4 regions of the Pelatocladus sp. genome follow, and region 2 is predicted to be linked to each of the others. Evidence: predicted binding sites of a transcription regulator. Region 2 holds the regulator's gene; each other region holds the start of a gene.
What was found. The regulator NtcA, encoded in region 2, controls nitrogen genes in cyanobacteria. The targets are predictions, from matches to a motif close to TNTGTANNNNNNNNTACANA.
Positions count from the first base shown of each region.

Region 1: the regulator NtcA is predicted to act here: its motif matches at 3,140-3,159, upstream of rpe (ribulose-phosphate 3-epimerase).
Region 3: the regulator NtcA is predicted to act here: its motif matches at 1,941-1,960, upstream of AC5JMK_RS24595 (SAM hydrolase/SAM-dependent halogenase family protein).
Region 4: the regulator NtcA is predicted to act here: its motif matches at 1,116-1,135, upstream of glnA (type I glutamate--ammonia ligase).

Region 1 covers NZ_JCACKS010000225.1:14,518-19,244, forward strand. Annotated here, with positions in the region: gene AC5JMK_RS21140 (serpin family protein) at 1-1,307, opposite strand, end outside; gene AC5JMK_RS21145 (S8 family serine peptidase) at 1,438-3,027, opposite strand; gene rpe (ribulose-phosphate 3-epimerase) at 3,187-3,894, shown strand; gene hpsJ-A (HpsJ-like protein, cyanoexosortase A-associated) at 3,988-4,689, opposite strand.
Region 2 covers NZ_JCACKS010000029.1:4,477-9,203, reverse strand. Annotated here, with positions in the region: gene hisB (imidazoleglycerol-phosphate dehydratase HisB) at 173-814, opposite strand; gene fabI (enoyl-ACP reductase FabI) at 932-1,708, opposite strand; gene ntcA (global nitrogen regulator NtcA) at 2,299-2,970, shown strand; gene AC5JMK_RS03095 (DUF3084 family protein) at 3,207-4,700, shown strand.
Region 3 covers NZ_JCACKS010000243.1:11,777-16,503, reverse strand. Annotated here, with positions in the region: gene AC5JMK_RS24610 (hypothetical protein) at 13-213, opposite strand; gene psbU (photosystem II complex extrinsic protein PsbU) at 496-942, opposite strand; gene pirA (arginine synthesis PII-interacting regulator PirA) at 1,723-1,878, opposite strand; gene AC5JMK_RS24595 (SAM hydrolase/SAM-dependent halogenase family protein) at 1,998-2,807, shown strand; gene AC5JMK_RS24590 (DUF2301 domain-containing membrane protein) at 2,884-3,540, shown strand; partial or broken gene AC5JMK_RS24585 (DNA-processing protein DprA) at 3,911-4,324, shown strand; gene AC5JMK_RS24580 (DprA-like winged helix domain-containing protein) at 4,347-4,439, shown strand; gene AC5JMK_RS24575 (CHAD domain-containing protein) at 4,449-4,727, opposite strand, start outside.
Region 4 covers NZ_JCACKS010000210.1:47,737-52,463, reverse strand. Annotated here, with positions in the region: gene apcB (allophycocyanin subunit beta) at 385-894, opposite strand; gene glnA (type I glutamate--ammonia ligase) at 1,258-2,673, shown strand; gene gifA (glutamine synthetase inactivation factor IF7A) at 2,862-3,062, opposite strand; gene AC5JMK_RS18235 (class I SAM-dependent methyltransferase) at 3,319-4,377, shown strand.

The DNA.
Region 1 (4,727 bases), on a different contig from region 2:
AAGATTGAACCCATAAACAGAATGCTTCCAGTTTGGTTGTCACGCATCGCACAGAAAAACGGACGATCAACAATCATTTGGAATGGTTCATTAACAGGCAAAGATGTTTGAACTATACCCACAGAAGTAGTTGCAGCAGCTTCTGTTCCTTCTTCATTTACTTCCACAAAAGTTTTATGCTTAACTTCGCTAATTGCAAAGTTTTCCCCCATTTGAGAAAAATCGGCTTTGTTGCTGAAAGCCTCACCCATACCTAATGCTTGCAAAGCATCATTAAGCCTTACCTCATAATCTATCTTGAAGCGGGGTAAGCGAATCAAACCTTCTTGCTGGCTAAACTGAGACATCCATTTTTTCCAATTCTCAGTATTAAGATTTTGATAAAAAGATTTCAGACCAAAATTCTGTTTTGGGAGGAAAACATAAAAGCTGATTTTACCATCTTTCCCATAAGGTAAACTCACTGCTTGAAATTGCTCGTTTTCATAGTATTTATATCTACCTTTTTGTGACATCATCGGATGTTGTTTCGGATTATCAGATGTCAGAAAAAAAGGTTGTTGGGTAGTTTGTTGCTTGTCAAATTCGTTTGTCCATCTGCCTTTGAAATAAATGGCATTAATAATAAACAATACTTGATCTGGTTTGATGTTTTCAACAATTTTGTCAATTTTGCCACGAGTACTTTCCTTCACCCAATTATTAATAGTACCAATTGAGCCTGAATCTTGAAAGTTTAAATTTGTGACTTTTGCTTGATAAGAATTTTGAATTGTTTTCAGAAAATCAGGTTTAAAGCTAACTTCTTGATTTGCCCAAAGCGAGTTAGCAATACTTAATTGAATTTGTGGATCTGGATTCTCTAAAAGCTGTTTTAATGCTGTGTTAGAAGAATTAATTTCCTGGATACTTAATCCTTGCAATTCCAGTGCTTTTGCCATTATTTGCTGAGTACTGCCACTAGCACCATTGTAGGTAATATCTAAAGCGATCGCGATACTGGCAGGTGAAATAAACACATTTTTATTATTCTCTTGTTCGAGAACTTCTTCAAAAAGTTTGAAGCCAAATTTCGTATTGGCATTAATGAATTTAGTATCAGGCAAGACAGACTTTTGAGGAAGAGGAGATTCTGAGCGAGGTACACCAGATTGTGCAAAAACTTTTGTATTACTATTAACTTGAGTACATCCAATCACACCCATCAAAACTACACTAGCTGCTGCCAAAGCGTAGCGTCTTCCCAAACGAACAGCGTAACGTCTTTGTAGAAAACTTTCCCAAGCATTACCAAATTTCTGCTTCATTTTACCACACCAAAAGGCAGAGTCTATCTATTGACTATGACACTTCAAGGAACACAGCTATTTGGTGGTTACAGTTTTGGCAACAATTTTGTTAGGAATTGGGGATTCTCCTCTGGAGAATCCCCGATCCCTATTTTTTCGGTACAGTCCACCAAGCCAAAGCGTATGGCTGAGTGGCTTCGTTTGCTTGGTTGCGAAACTGGACGCGAATTTTATATTTATCGGTGGTGGGGACAGGACAAAAAATATGTTCTACGCTATCGACATCACTAGTAGAGGCGCAAACAGTCTCTGTGTCTCTATTTTGTGTCGCATCAGCTTTGACTAGATAGATATCAAGATTATTTAAACCGCGATCGCGAAAATTTTCCCCTGCATCAAATTGATTATTCTTATTTTTATCGTTCAGTTCTACTAGCCTGTCCCAAGCTAAGGTGATAGCCACAAAACTTTTCTGCTGTAACGGTCTGTCGAAAACATATTCCACTGATGAACCAGCATTGACAGTATCATAATTCCAACCAATGGCAGGTACAGATTGTGATGGTTTCCATTGACCTCCACTAAATTGCTGGTAAGCACGAAAAGCATTTAAATGACCAGCCCCCATCTGATTATTCAGAGGAACTTTGGGATTTTTATAAGCATCAGAAGTCAGCCAGTCTTGATTTTGTTTATTGATGAGTGTTCTGGTCATTCCTAGCCGCAAGCCATCGCCAGCATCTTGAATTTTGTCAGCAGAATTTAATAAAACAGCTTTCATAACTTCATTTTGGCGAGAAGCAGTACTCCAATTTGGTTGTTTTGTTCGTAATTGTTTGTCACCAAACTCTTGCAATAGAGCAACTGTAGCTGTCACATGTGGTGCTGCAAAACTTGTCCCTGTGACTTTATTAATTTTGCCATCAGGATTAAGCAAGGGAATATTACTACCAGGAGCCACTATACCAATTGTGCCACGGGAACCAAGATTAATTTCCTTGCCAGATAAACGGAGGGTCATCGCTTCAGTTGTCGCCACCAAATTGGAAACGTCTACTTTATTAAAAATTCCTCCCCGACGAGAGGAAAAAGCCACATTTACTCCATTAAAATTATCGGTAGGGATAGGAATTCCGCCTTTACCTTGGTTGCCAGCAATCACATATAAAACATTGTGAGCGCGAGTAGACCAATCAATACATTGGGTTAGTAAGGCGTTACCATCCAAAACAGCCTCCGGTCGCGGATCACGGTTTAGAGGTTCGCCAAAGCTAAAGTTGATGACACGAACGTCGCCACCATTTTGCAGTGCTACGTGCTGTGCAGATAAACATTCTTCTGGCTGTCCCATTTTTGTGGAACCTACAGCAGACGAATATAGCCGCGCCCCTGGGGCTACTCCTGGGAAGCCTTTATCTGTACTAACCATGACACCAGCAACATTGTAGGCGTGAGGGTCAACACCAGTATTTGACTTAGCGGGATTATTGCGTAAAAACACACCTGTTATATTGACAGAGCGATTTTTAGAAACTGCTTTGTCTACACCAAACTTACCAGGACGCCCAATTTCCACTTGACCAATGGCAATCTTGCGACCTGTGAGATTATACGGGGCTTTATGTAACTTCAGAACGTCAATACCGTTAGCGCTCATGGAAATTTCCAAAGCTAATACTGGCAGACTCAAACAAGAAGCACTTAATCCCCAAACGATCCAGCTAATTTTTTTTACCATAGTTATTTGTCATTTGTCATTGGTCATTGGTCATTGGTCATTGTTGTCCCCCTTGTCCCCTTCCCTTCTCCCTAAAAAAGCTCATACAAAACTTATGAGCATTTGCTCAAGTTTTGTTACAATAATTACAGAATAAGGACGCTTAAATATCCACTAGTCATGACCAAAACGCTATCTAACAAGCCGATTGTAATTGCTCCATCTATCCTATCAGCCGATTTTAGTCGTCTGGGAGAGGAAGTACGCGCCGTGGATGAGGCGGGAGCAGATTGGATTCATGTTGATGTAATGGATGGTCGCTTTGTACCTAATATTACGATAGGTCCTCTGGTAGTGGAGGCGATTCGTCCGGTTACGAAAAAACCACTGGATGTCCACTTAATGATTGTGGAACCAGAAAAATATGTTGCAGATTTTGCCAAAGCAGGTGCAGATATTATCTCTGTACATTGTGAACACAATGCATCGCCACACTTACATCGTACTTTGTGCCAAATTAAAGAATTTGGCAAGCAAGCTGGTGTTGTACTCAACCCATCTACACCTTTAGATTTGATTGAGTATGTGCTGGAAGTTTGCGATTTAGTGTTGATTATGAGTGTCAACCCTGGTTTTGGTGGTCAAAGTTTTATTCCAGGAGTTGTTCCCAAGATCCGTAAGCTGCGTCAAATGTGTGAGGAACGTGGTCTTGATCCTTGGATTGAAGTAGATGGTGGACTAAAAGCAAATAATACTTGGCAAGTTTTGGAAGCTGGAGCTAATGCAATTGTCGCTGGTTCAGCTGTGTTTAATGCTAAGGACTATGGCGAGGCGATCGCAGCTGTTCGTAATAGCAAGCGTCCCACACCAGAACTAGCACAAGTATAAGCTTAAGCTAGGCACTTATTGAAGCATCAAAGTGCTAACTATGAACTAATAAAAAAAAAGGGCGATTGAATAGCGATCGCCTTTTTTATGTATTTAAAATCTAGCCCAATCTGTTCCTTTCCACAAACTAAAGAACAGAAACGCAGAAACTAAAGCGCCAAGAATCCATTTTGTGGAAGTCTTAATTAAGTTTAGACCTCGCAAAGACTGGGTAGTTTCTGCTTGATCTTTGATTTGTGCTTTTGCTTTAGAAACTTGAGACAAAAGTTCATTCTTTACTTCTTCTGGTTTTTTCCCATATAGAGAACCACCTCGGCTTTTTAAAAGATTATCCAATTGTTCAGGAGTTGCTTCGCTGAGTTTCTGGTGTAATTGTTCAGCACGAGAAATTTGTTGTGTTGAGATATTATTGATTTGTGCGACATTTTCTTTATTCAAGCGGATGGTATTAGAAACTCCCAAAGGTATCATGAGTAAAAATAACGCTGCCAATAATAAAGTTAGCCCTGATAATAACTTTAAAATAGGAAATTCCCATCTGTTGCGCGAATGCAATTCCCCATAAAATACTAGTGCTAAACCAATTAAAGGTACAGGTACACGTTCAACTATTGCTCCTATAGTTTGGAATTCCCAAGCAGGGTTAAAAAAGTTTGATGGAACAAACATTGCTACCCAATCAAACAAAGATAATATTAACAAGCCGTAGCCAAGCGATCGCAGAATAGTGAGCGAACTTTCCTGGGTTAAGACAAACTGAGGAGAAGTAATTTTTTCAGTTTTCGATTTAGTCATAATTCCTTACAAAGTATTACAATGAAAATTGTATAAAC
Region 2 (4,727 bases):
AACTCTACTTAAAGTAGACTGAATCAATAAGCCTTTTAACCCACTTGAAGTGGGTTTTAGCTATTAGCTCCCAAATTTATTTGGGTGCGGGATATTGGGCTAATGAAATCCATCGAACTCACGTTAATTTAAAACTCAAAAACTTGATTTACGAATCCAAAACTTGATTTACTTATAACACTCCCTTAGAACTGGGGATCGTTCCTGCACGACGGGGATCAATCTCTAACGCCATCCGCATTGCTCTAGCAAAAGCCTTAAATGTCGCTTCTATAATATGATGAGAATTGATCCCGTCCAGCTGGCGAATATGCAGCGTCATTTGACTATTACCTGCTAACGCCACAAAAAACTCTCGTACTAGCTGCGTATCATAAGTTCCGACTCGCTGAGTGGGAATTTGCAAACCGTAGCCCAGATGAGGACGACCAGAAAAATCCAGTGCTACCTGAATTAACGCTTCATCTAGAGGTGCAAGAAAATTACCAAAACGGACAATACCTTTCTTGTTTCCTAGTGCTTTGCTGATAGCTTGTCCCAACGTTATAGCTACATCTTCGTTAGTGTGATGGTCATCAATATGCAAGTCTCCCGTAGCTTGGATATCCAAGTCAATCAATCCGTGGGAGGCGATTTGATGCAGCATGTGATCTAAAAAAGGAATACCAGTAGCTGCATTGCAAACTCCTGTACCATCTAAATTAATCGTAACATGGACATCAGTTTCCCCCGTGCTACGACCTACAGAAGCAATACGAGGAGTTTGTATCAGGTTGTTGGGTGAAGATAGAGTTTGGCGATCGCTTGTTTGCATAGGGATTGGGGAACGGGGATTGGGGATCAGGGGTCAGGGATCAGGGATCAGGGATTGGGGATTGGGGAAAGAGAAATTCTTCCTTGTCCTCCTTGTCCCTCTTCCCTTATCCTCCTACTACATTCCCATAATTTCATATCCTGCATCAACATACAGGACTTGTCCTGTAATTCCACTTGCCAAGTCGCTACACAAGAAGGCTGCTGCATTACCTACCTCAGTCTGTGTAACGGTGCGCCGCAAGGGAGCTACTTCTTCGACATGGTGAATCATATCCAAAATACCGCCAACGGCACTAGAAGCCAAAGTACGAATTGGCCCGGCGGAAATTGCATTGACGCGGATATTAGCAGAGCCTAGTTCTGATGCTAAATAACGTACGCTTGCTTCTAATCCTGCTTTGGCAACTCCCATGACATTATAGTTGGGTATTGCTCTGATAGAACCTAAATAAGTGAGAGTAACTATGCTTCCTCCTGCGGTCATTAAAGGTTTAGCTGCACCAGCGAGTTGCACCAAAGAATAGGTGCTGACTTCTAAAGCTGTACGAAACCCTTCACGCGAGGTTTGGCTAAAGTCTCCACTCAAATCATCTTTTTTGGCAAAAGCTAGACAATGAATCAGAATATCTAAGCTACCCCACTTATCTTGGATTGTTTCAAATGCAGTCTTAATTTCCTCGTCATTTTGAACATTACAGGGCAAAAACAAGGTAGGATTGAGTGGTTCGACCAATTCTGCGACTTTCTTTTCCATTTTGCCTTTTTCGTCGCTTAAATAGGTAATGCCAAGGTTAGCTCCGGCTTTGTGCAATTGTTGAGCAATTCCCCAAGCAATAGAACGGTTATTAGCAATGCCTGTAACAAGGGCATTTTTTCCAGTCAGATCCAGCATAGAAATCATTGATGTGATGTTTCACTAGGAGCATACATGAATCTGAGCTTGGTTTGTCTTCGTTTTATAAATTTGATTTTTGAGCGACTAGTTAAGATGGATGTAAGAGAAGAGACTTCATCTAGCTCTAACTAAAATTAGATACAAACATCTGATTGAAAAGATAGATGGTTAAAATGATTTTTAAGCAGAGTAAAGGTTTTAGAGAAAGGTATTTTTATCTTGAGAGTAACTAAATTTATTAGTGGTTTCTTTTGCACCCACACCATCCTATATTTTCACATCCGTATTTTTTAGAGCTAAAGTGCCAAAATTACTTTTTACCATCAATGTACCATTTAATGTTTTAATAAAGTCTCTATGAAACTTTCTTTTTCTTAAAAAACTTATTGTCTACAATTTTGGAAGTACCTAACAAAAAGTACTAGATCCCTGCACTAGAAATTTTGTATCATGTTGAACAAACATCAATTGAACAAAAAGGTTAAGTATAGGACTGTACACAAAGGTTGACAATGTTTTATTGATTTGTCGAGTGTATTCTTAGGAAATCCATATTCGTTTTTCCGGCGTTGGATAGGGGAAGGGAGATGATCGTGACACAAGATAAAGCCCTAGCAAATGTTTTTCGTCAAATGGCGACTGGAGCGTTTCCGCCAGTGGTGGAATCGTTTGAGCGCAATAAGACGATCTTTTTCCCCGGCGATCCTGCTGAAAGAGTTTATTTTCTTTTAAAAGGTGCAGTTAAACTCTCCAGGGTGTATGAAGCAGGAGAAGAAATAACCGTAGCACTTTTGCGGGAAAACAGCGTATTTGGGGTTTTGTCCCTACTAACGGGAAACAAGTCAGACCGTTTTTATCATGCAGTTGCTTTTACGCCTGTAGAATTGCTCTCAGCACCCATTGAACAGGTGGAACAAGCACTCAAGGAAAATCCAGAATTATCGATGTTGATGCTGCGGGGTTTGTCTTCGCGCATTCTTCAAACAGAGATGATGATTGAAACCCTCGCTCACCGCGATATGGGTTCAAGATTAGTAAGTTTCTTATTAATTCTCTGTCGAGATTTTGGTCTTCCTTGTGCAGATGGAATCACAATTGATCTCAAGCTATCTCATCAAGCGATCGCTGAAGCAATTGGTTCTACTCGCGTGACTGTCACTAGGCTACTAGGCGATTTGCGCGAAAAGAAGATGATTTCCATACACAAGAAAAAAATTACAGTCCACAAACCTGTGACATTAAGTCGGCAATTCACTTAATTGCACTTGGAAAGTGGAGTTAAAAAATTATAGACACTCTTGTAAAAATAGGTAATGGGTAAATGGGTAATGGGTAATGGGTAATGACTGGTAAATTCCCTTGTTTTTCATGTTTAACCCTTCCCCTTTAACCCTTTCCCCTTAACCTAGTAATTTATCAACCTACAATTCGCTACAGAAAATGCCTGAAAGTAGTAGGCTGTATCTGGAAGGATCTCTTCGGTAAATACAAACAGATGGCCACCGGGTACATCCTCATTATTGCAATCTTAATTTTGGGAGGCGTTATTGCCACCGTCGGCGATCGCATTGGGACGCGGGTTGGCAAAAAACGGCTCTCACTTTTCAACCTCAGACCAAAAAATACAGCTGTATTAGTAACCATTTTGACAGGGTTGGGCATTTCTGCATCAACCCTGGGCATTTTATTTTTAGCGGATGATGGCTTGCGTAAAGGAGTTTTTGAGTTACAAGATATTCAAAAAGATCTTAGGCGTAAACGCGTACAACTCGATAATGCAACCCAACAACTTAATACAACCAAGACCGAGCTAGATCAAGCCAGAAAAGAACAAACCAAAGCTCAACAGGATTTGCAAGAAATTAACAAATCTTTACAAGCAGCCAACGCTAAACAACAGCAAACGCAAGCCCAGCTTAACCGTACAATTAATCAACAATCGCGCACTCAAAACAAACTCGAAGGCACTCAAAAACAATTGAGTCAAGTAGCAACTCAATATCAAAAAGCCATAGCTCAGTTGGAAAATGTTTATCAAGAAAGAAACAGACAGCTAGAGGAAATTAAACGACTCAAAGCAGAACGCCAAAAACTTTATGAACAAGCAAAACAGGCGGTTGCTGAAGCCCAAGCAGCCATTGATAAACGCGATCGCGAACTAGCCAAGCGCCAAGAAGCGATTCAAAAGCGGGATCAGACAATTGCCAAGCTAGATGCGATCATTCAAAAGCGTAATCTTGAAATTACAGCGCGGGAGCAAATTATTGCTCAACGAGAAACCCGTCTCAAAGAACTGGAAACACAACAGGATTTTCTTGAACAGGAAGTCGCAAGACTGGAAAAATACTACCAGTCTTATCGTGACTTACGTTTAGGAAAACTGGCGTTAGTCCGGGGTCAAGTTCTGGCTGCTGGAGTAGTCCGCGTCGAACAACCTGCGGCTGCTCGTCAAGCAGTAATCCAGCTATTAAAAGAAGCAAATAGAAACGCCAGCACACAGTTAAGTGAACCTGGAATTAATTCTCTCCCAGGTGTGCAAGTACTACGCGTCACCGGAGAACAGGTTGAACAGTTAAGTAATCAGATTAAAGATGGTCGAGATTACGTGGTACGGATTTTCTGTGCAGGTAACTATGTTAGAGGAGAAAAACCAATCGAATTTTTTGCGGATGCAGCACTAAATCAAATCGTGTTCTCTGGAGGTGAAGTACTAGCTACAACTACGGCTGATCCCAAAACCATGACATCCTATCAACTGCGACAGCGCTTAGAACTACTAATTTCTGCTTCTCAATTTCGCGCTCGTAGTGCTGGTATTTTAGAAGAGATTCAAATCGATGGTACTTTTTTGCGTTTTATTGCTGAGTTACGACAATATGACCAATCAATAGATATTAAAGCTATTGCCGCACAAGATACATATACCGCCGGGCCGTTAAAAGTAAAATTGGTGGCAATTAAAAATGGACAAATAATTTTTAGTACTTAATTTTTTTAAGAGTTATTGGTTAGTAAT
Region 3 (4,727 bases), on a different contig from region 2:
AGCGTCAAGCAATTAACGGGACTCTGTTCCTTGATTGGGACTACCTGCTACGGTATCTTCCCCTGGCGCTTCTGGTGTAGCTGATTGTTTAGCATCAGATTGAGCTGCGTTACCAGTTTTGCGGATATCTTCTTCAACGGGGGTTTGATAACCACCAGAAGCAGCACCAGAATTAGATGGTGTAGTTTCTTTTTTGTTTCCTTCAGCAGACATGAATTTTTGCTCCTTATCATTTTGTTCTGCAAACAGTTTAAAAAGAATAAGGGTACAGATTCATCTTTCCAAAATCTGGTTTACCTGAAATTTCTGTATGTCTGAAGGATTATTTTGCACTCACTCACACGAAGTTGCGCTCATACAGCGCAACCTTTCTTCCTTGTCTTCCTTGTCTTCCTTGTCCCCCTTCCCTTGTTTGCAAAAACATAAAAATCCCACTCCCTAAAAAAAGGAGTGGGATGCTGTTTTATTGGAAATAACCGTATTTACAGTTATGTCTTATCTGTAAATACCGTTGTTATAACGGTCAAATCCTTCGGTGTAGACTGGTTCTACTTCTGTAACTTTGAAGTGATCTAGGTTAGCTTGCAGGATTTGTTTTTGACGTTCGCTCAATCCTTTAATCTTTAATACATCCTCTACCTCATCGTAAGGAGCATATTTGATAATTTTGCCTGCTAGGGTAGGATACAAGCCAGGATATTTCTGAAAAGCTCGCACATTGGTGTTATTTAAATCAATTCTGTCACCATATACATCTGCAAGCTTTGCATCTGCTGGATTTTGCAAGGCTAGAACAGAAACCGATGGCAAAGCAAAACTGTTAAAATTGCTCGCTTGGGCTATCTGAGGCGTACCTAGCCATGCCAAACATCCTACCAACAAAAAACTAAAGACTGTTAATAAACGCACCAATTTTTTCACGATTTTTCCACCTCTTTCCATCAAACCGAAATAAAAAGTTTTCAGCTAGTAGCGCTTATTGACACTCCCACCGCTAAAAGCGGATGGGATTCTTGCTTCAACGGGAGATCCAAAACGCCCTAAAGATTTCTCTATACAGCAACATTTCAGATTACTTTACCCTCGGCAAGCATACACCGACTGCCCGACGGCGTGTAAAAGTTTGTAAAGACCTTTTGAGTAGTTTCCTGTGAAATAGATAAACTTTTGTAACAAAGCTCGCTAACTTAGCCCAGGGGCTTATGTTGTGTTTGTCCGCTTTGACTTTATCCTACTACAAGGGAAGAATGAGGGTTAAACCCTACAAAAATGTACCCATTAGGCATTTACTTGTTCCTTTAACTGATAGCTATTTGCTTTATCAGCACACAGCAGTCATCAGAAACTAATATACAGCGTATTAATATCCACAATATTTGCAGCTACTAGGATTGACCGAATTTTTACTAAAAATTTTTTAACTGAGCAAGAATACTTAAGTCAGTCGGCACAAATAAAATAGGGGCTTCATTTGTCATTCGTAAGGGTTTGGCACATGTTTACTTTTATCTTTTACAAAAATTAATATATTGCACATATCTTTAAGGACTTACACAGTTGTCACATACAATTCTCAATTCTTTTTTATACTAAGCAGTTCTAGCGCTGATTCTGAGGACTAAAGTCCTCACTTACAAACTTTAAGATTAAGAAAGCCTGCTAAAACAGCAGGCAGAAACACAACAGAACTATGAACAACCTATGTGCGGTAAACTTTATGGTTTAACCGAAATATTTCATTTCTGCCTCTAGCTGACGAATGAGGTTTTCATCGCCTTTAGCTCTTGCTACTTCCAAGCGATGCTGCAAACTTCTTCTGATGCTTTCTTTGTGGGCTTCTCGTGCTTTTTTCACAACTTCTGTTCTGCTTGTAATCATAGGAATTACTTTGGTCTAAATCATCATTTTTTTATGTCTTGTGATCATAACATATCGAAAATTTAGTTGTTTATGTTACAGAAAAAACAAACTTAGTGATATAAAGCAAATGGGATCACATGTTCGAGAAGCAACAAAATCCGCAATCACTGCTGACTTTACTCACCGATTTCGGCGATCGCGATGTGTATGTAGGTGTAATGAAGGGAGCGATCGCCCAAATTAACCCCAAGCTAAAGGTGGTAGATTTAACACACCAAATTCCACCGCAAAATATTGCTGCTGCTAGGTTTTGTCTCATGGATGCTTATCTATACTTTCCTGTCGGAACCGTACATGTGGCGGTAGTAGATCCAGGTGTAGGAAGAAAAAGAAGGGCGATCGCTGTAGAATTTGCTCATGGATTTTTGATTGGGCCAGACAATGGCTTATTTAGTGGAGTGTTGAGTCACAGTCCTGCTGTCGCTGCGGTAGAACTAACAAATCCTAATTACTGGCGTACTCCAAATCCTAGCAGCACATTTCATGGTCGAGATATTTTCGCCCCTACTGGAGCGCATCTAGCTTGTGGTGTTCCTCTGGGACAGTTAGGAACACAAATCAATCCAGAAAGCTTAGTCAAGCTAGAAATAGCCAAATGCACTCAAAGCGGGAATATGATCACAGGTTGTATTCAATATATTGATCATTTTGGTAACTTAGTCAGCAATATTCCTGGATCTTACCTACAAAGCAAAAGTTGGGGCGTACTTGTGGGTGACAAAATCATACCAGGACGTGAAACTTATGGAGATAGGGAAATTGGTGATGCGATCGCCCTCGTTGGTAGTCACGGCTGGGTAGAATTGGCTATTAATACTGGTAATGCGCGATCGCACTTACAGATGAATTTGGGAGATACCATACAAGTAGTGATCGAGAGTGATTAGAAAGGGACAAGGGGGATGGGGAGAATAACTAATGACAATTGACAATTGACCACTAACCACTAAACTAATTTGACATATGACTACTCAAACAATATCAGCACCAGAAGTTTATCAAGGTCAATTTGGCGAATTTACGATTACTGAGGGCGATCGCAAGGGCGTGATTATTTATCGTAGTGGTTTAATGCTAGCTGCAATTTGCTTTGCTGTGGGCAGTACTTTAGTATTGTTGAATCCTAACCCCACTATTTTCAAATTACTAACACCTTTATATGCCTGTTTCAGTCTAGGACTTGGTATTAGTTTACTCACAATTCATATTTACATGGTGGAGTTGCACCGAGCTTTACAAGTTTTTTGGCTCATTGGTAGTGTATCAGCAATTATCTTGGCAATTACAAATAGTGAGCCTTTAGCTATTACTCTTTACACTCAACCACTGACATTATTGGGTGTTGGTTTTACATTTGCAGCTTTGACTGGTATTTATTTTAAAGAAGCATTTTGTTTCAATCGTCTGGAAACAAAATTATTAACTCCCGTCGTACCTTTACTCTTACTTGGGCATTTGGTTGGTATATTGCCAACACAGTTAGAACAGATTTTGTTAGGAATTTGGGCAATTTTGTTTGTAGTTTTTGCTATGCGGAAGACAGTACAGGTAATTACAGCAGATATTGGAGATAAGTCAGTGTTTGATTATTTAGAATCAAAACGTTCTGCTCAAGTTTAATGCAGAAAAATGTAAAAAATCGACCGAAAAAATTCCCCATCATGCGTTTATTTAAGCGTCAGTATTTGTGGATGCCAACTACCTTGGGATGGGGAATGATTATAACTGTGTTTGTTGTAATTGCGAGTTTTATTTTTCTTCAAATACATTCATTTCTGGTAATTAATTCACCACTTCAACAAAGTAATATTTTAGTGCAGGTGTACGATCAATTATTGATGAGATAGTAGCTTATCTTTATGCTGTAGTCGTGAGTTGGAAAGCGTGATTCAGTTATCAGTTATCAAATTCTATTATTCACTGTTCACTGTAATGACAAATGACAATCAACGCGAGTAATCTTGACTTAATACTCAATGAGGATTGAGAATTGGCAGTTGAAAGTGCGTATTGGCTAGCTTGGTCACAAATATCAGGGATTGGCCCGGTATTACTGCAACGATTACAACAGCATTTTGGCACGCTTCAGGCTGCTTGGAAAGCTAGTCCCGCACAGTTACAAGCAGTGGAAGGTTTTGGTTTTCAGACATTGCAAAAAGTGGTGAGACAGCGATCGCATCTTCATCCTGAACAATTACTCATCCAACACCAAGAACAAAATCCGAATTTTTGGACACCAGCAGATCCAGAATATCCCCGCTTGCTAATAGAGATTCCCAGTCTACCGCCATTGCTATATTTTCGTGGTGAAGTCGAACTTTTAGAAAATTTAGGCGAAACTCCATTAGTTGCGATCGTCGGTACGCGCCAACCTTCAGAATATGGTATCCGTTGGACTCGTCAAAATGATTATCCAACAAACAGGTATGGCTGCAAGTGCTGTTGCTAGTGCGTTGTTGCAATTAGAATTGATGGGTTTAATTTCACAACAACCAGGAATGAGATATCAACGTAAGTGAATGGGTACCTCACCTAGGATAAAGTACTGTTAAATGTAAATCCTGTTTTGTTTTCCCTTGTAAATACCGTTCTTGTAATGGTTGCCATTGCTGCCACATTTGATAACGATTTTCTGCTAACTTGTTAGCAACTGTGGGAATCTGAGTTTCAATTTCTGATTTGAAGATGTTTTCTAGCCACTCAGCCATGACTATACTATCCTGCATAGAACCCAAGATATCTTGGATGCTTTTGAGTTCGGCAACATAAGCTGTGTAATTTTTGCCGTATAAGTCGGTAAATAACTC
Region 4 (4,727 bases), on a different contig from region 2:
TCGCGAATTTTTTTCCCTTCTCTCCCTCTTTTTGCAAAATTGGGATGCTCCCGTTCCTTTAAGGAGTCGAAGAAAAGCCGCACCGTGCAAAAATTCTAGATCATTAATACTCATGGAACTACTGCCAACAATCATCCATACTAAGTAATATATTTTACAAGTTTTTTAAGTAGTTATCCAATGATAAGTAATCAATTTTTAGTATTAAAAAAAGTAAACGCACCTTGCCATAAAGGCAAAGTGCGATATACACAGCTTTTTATATGTGGAATTGGCTAGTGCAAGATACCAGAAATAAATAGACAGGAAAAACCAGACGAAAAAACAGATTGTCTAAGCATGACAATTTCCTGTCTCTTGCCTTCTGCCTTCTGTTGGATTACACTAAATGTCCTTCTCGCTCAACTCTCTGGTCATGTAGTCAAACGGCTCATCTACAAAACTAGTACTACTGACACCAGCATCTGCTAATTGCAGCTTGACAATATCCTTCATCAGTTGGATACCACGAACTGTAGGGCCAATGGGAACACCCAAAGAATTATAAGTTTCCCGCAAACCTTGCAGCACGCGCTCATCCAACACATCCATACTGCCAGCTACAATGGCATAAGTAGCATAGCGTAGGTAGTAATCCATATCCCGCAGACAAGCCGCATACCGTCGAGTAGTATAAGCATTGCCGCCGGGACGAATCAACTCTGGCTGTTCATCAAATAATTGAGAACCAGCCTGCTTGACAATTGCCGCCGCATTTGCATTAATAGCTCCTGCGGCTTGTACTCGTGCTGTCCCGCTTTCAAAATAGGACTTGAGACTGTCGATCGCATTCCGGTCAAAATACCGCCCAGCAACGTCATAATTCTTAATTAAACTTGTGACTGCATCCCGCATTCCTTTATCTCCCAATCATTGCTATTTATGGTTTGATATTTATTTGACTGCTTTTGCAAGCGGCTAATTTTTGTGCCAATGAATATTAAAAGAAGCTCAAGCACAAAAACAATGTATGCGCTACTTAAAGGATTCTATGCCAAAGTTGACCCCAACAGATGAACTGTCAAGTTTTGTAGAGTTAGTTCGGCAAAAATGAACATAACCTATAAACATGATATTCTGTAACAAAAAATACAAAATATCTCAAATTTATATCATTAGGATATTTCAGGTGTCTTTAATGATTTGGGTTCATCAAGCAAGGTCAGCGTGCATTAACATTGTGGTTTACTGTACTAAATTGGCGGAGAAGGAGTAACCATGACAACCCCACAAGAAGTCCTGAATATGATTCGGGACAACAACATTCAGATGATCGATCTGAAATTCATCGATACGCCAGGGATATGGCAGCACCTGACAGTGTTTCATAACCAAATCGATGAAAGTAGCTTCACAGACGGCGTACCCTTCGATGGTTCCAGTATTCGGGGTTGGAAAGCAATCAACGAGTCAGACATGGCAATGGTACTCGATCCAAACACTGCCTGGATCGACCCATTCATGAAAGAACCAACTCTCAGTATCATTTGTAGTATTAAGGAACCCCGTACGGGCGAATGGTACAGTCGTTGTCCGCGTGTAATTGCTCAAAAAGCATTAGATTATCTCGTTTCCTCCGGTCTTGGTGACACAGCCTTCTTTGGTCCTGAAGCTGAGTTTTTCATCTTTGATGATGTCCGTTTTGACCAAAACTCCCACGAAGGCTACTACCATGTAGACTCAGTTGAAGGGCGTTGGAACTCCGGTAAACAAGAAGGTCCTAACCTGGGTTACAAACCCCGCTACAAAGAGGGTTATTTCCCAGTACCTCCCACTGACACTTTCCAAGATATTCGTACAGAAATGCTGCTAACAATGGCAGAGTGTGGAGTACCTATTGAAAAGCAGCATCACGAAGTAGCTACAGGTGGTCAGTGCGAACTCGGTTTCCGCTTTGGTAAATTAATTGAAGCTGCCGATTGGCTGATGACTTACAAATACGTCATCAAGAACGTTGCCAAGAAATACGGCAAAACCGTTACTTTCATGCCTAAGCCTGTCTTCCAAGACAACGGTTCCGGTATGCACACTCACCAGTCTATTTGGAAAGACGGTCAGCCTTTGTTTGCAGGCGATAAATACGCTGGCTTGAGTGATATGGCATTACATTATATCGGTGGCATCCTCAAGCACGCACCAGCACTGTTGGCTATTACCAACCCCACCACCAACTCTTACAAGCGCCTAGTACCCGGTTACGAAGCACCAGTTAACTTGGCTTACTCCCAAGGTAATCGTTCTGCTTCGATTCGGATTCCTCTGTCTGGTACTAACCCCAAAGCCAAGCGTTTAGAGTTCCGTTGTCCTGATGCGACTTCTAACCCCTACTTGGCATTTGCTGCCATGCTGTGTGCTGGTTTAGATGGCATCAAAAACAAAATTGATCCTGGTGAACCTCTGGATAAAAATATTTATGAACTCTCTCCAGCAGAACTGGCGAAAGTTCCGTCCACTCCTGGATCTCTAGAATTAGCATTGGAAGCACTAGAGAAAGATCATGCTTTCTTGACCGAACCTGGTGTCTTTACCGAAGACTTTATTGAAACTTGGATTTCTTACAAGCTAGACAATGAAGTTAATCCAATGCGTCTACGTCCTCATCCCTACGAATTTGCTCTTTACTACGATTGTTAATTTCAAAGGGTTAGTGGTTGGTAGTTAGTGGTTAATTATAAATAACTACTAGCGATTCTCCATAAAACCAGACGTATTATTTGAAATCATAAATACAGCCACCCAAACTGGGTGGCTTTTTTTTGGGTTTCTCTACCACTGTAGGGGCGTAGACGCGCTTGGCGCGAGTAAGCATTCGCCCCCACTACTTAACTCATCGCAGCATTACTGCGGTCATAATTCATACGAGCATTGTGGTCTATTTTCCCTTGAGTCGGGTTCCAGTAGTGAGATACTTCTCCAGGAAGACCCAATTCTTCCCCTGCACGTTCTAGCATCGATTGTTGCCGATTTTTGATCAGCTGATAATGACGCATCATTAAAGCACGAGCTTTGTCTTGGGTAGACATACCAGAGTCCTCCCTGTAGTTTTAATTTGATTGATTTGTTTGTCTCCATTAATAAGATAGCAGAATAATTCTGTATCAGAAGTTACGAAATGATACATTTTTATAAAACTTAATATTTTATTGACAAGTACCCTGTCACATTGAAAGGTTTGTAGTCAGCACCAAAGCTCAATAGATCATTCTCAAGATTAATGAATTAATAGTTACAATTATTTAAGTTAAATAAATAAAAATAAAGACAAGCCTAGCCATTCACATGTCCGACACATTAACGAAGCTGACTTATCAAACATTTCAGCAGGGTAAAAACTATTTTGGTTTAGCTCATAAAACATTGAGCGTACGGTTGTTGAATTTAATCTCTCCTTTTGAGCAGCAAACCAAACCCGTCCCGACAGAAGTTTTACTCACATTTCAAAAAAAGCTAGATAATTTACTAGAAAGTGATTGGCAAGATGCAGAGCAGGGCGTGTATCCTACGAGCTTGCTGTTTGATAATCCTTGGCAAGAATTTTTCCAGTACTATCCAGTAATATGCCTAGATTTATTCCAAACGTGGGAGCGGGCCAAACAGAAGAATTATCAAGACTTTCCCGCAAATGTGGAAACTTCTGGTTATCCGAGTTATTACGTACAGAACTTCCATCACCAAACTGATGGCTACTTGAGCGACTTGTCAGCCAATCTCTACGATTTACAGGTGGAAATTCTGTTTGGTGGTACAGCCGACCCAATGCGACGGCGAATTCTCGCACCTCTTAAGAAAGGACTAAAAAGTGTATTTGCTGATTTACCACATCGGCAAATACGCATTTTAGATGTAGCTTGTGGAACGGGTCGGACTTTAAAAATGATTCGCGCAGCTTTCCCGCAAGCATCGCTGTTTGGTACGGATTTGTCACCAGCTTATTTGCGAAAAGCAAATGAATTATTAAGCCAAATTCCAGGAGAATTACCACAACTATTGCAGGCTAACGCTGAAGAGTTACCCTACCTGGATAATTATTTTCATGCAGTGACTTCTGTGTTTCTTTTCCATGAATTACCTGCAAAGGTACGCCAGCGAGTTATTGAACAATGCTACCGAGTAACAAAACCCGGAGGAGTGTTCATTATTTGTGACTCTGTGCAAATGAGTGATTCTCCAGAAATGGAACCATTCATGGAAAACTTCCACCAGATGTACCATGAACCCTACTATAAGCATTACATGACTGATGATTTAGTAGAGCGTTTGGAAAAAGCAGGTTTTGAGAATGTTGAAATACAAGTCTATTTGATGAGCAAGTATTTAATTGCTCACAAACCAGTTTGATTAAACCCTTTGGGCGGGTTTAGGGGGATAAGGTATGGGGGTGTAAGGGTAAGAACTACCCTCAAAGAGCAAGGATTGAAGCCCTTGTGATCAAGACCATTGTACTTTTAGAGGTAGAGAAGAAAGTGGTAAGAAGTTTTATAACTTGCATCTTCTACCACATTCTTATCGACCTCTGCCATTTTTGGCATCACAACGCTATTGAGACAAAAATTTTTGGCAAAAAACAAAATAGTTTTGCGAAATGATGGTAGCGGAACCAAGATAACTAGCGCTTGTTGAAATATTTCTGAGCAAGCACAAGCTTTAATTTGGTAAGAGTAATGTTGTTTGCAACCTCAACAAAGTTC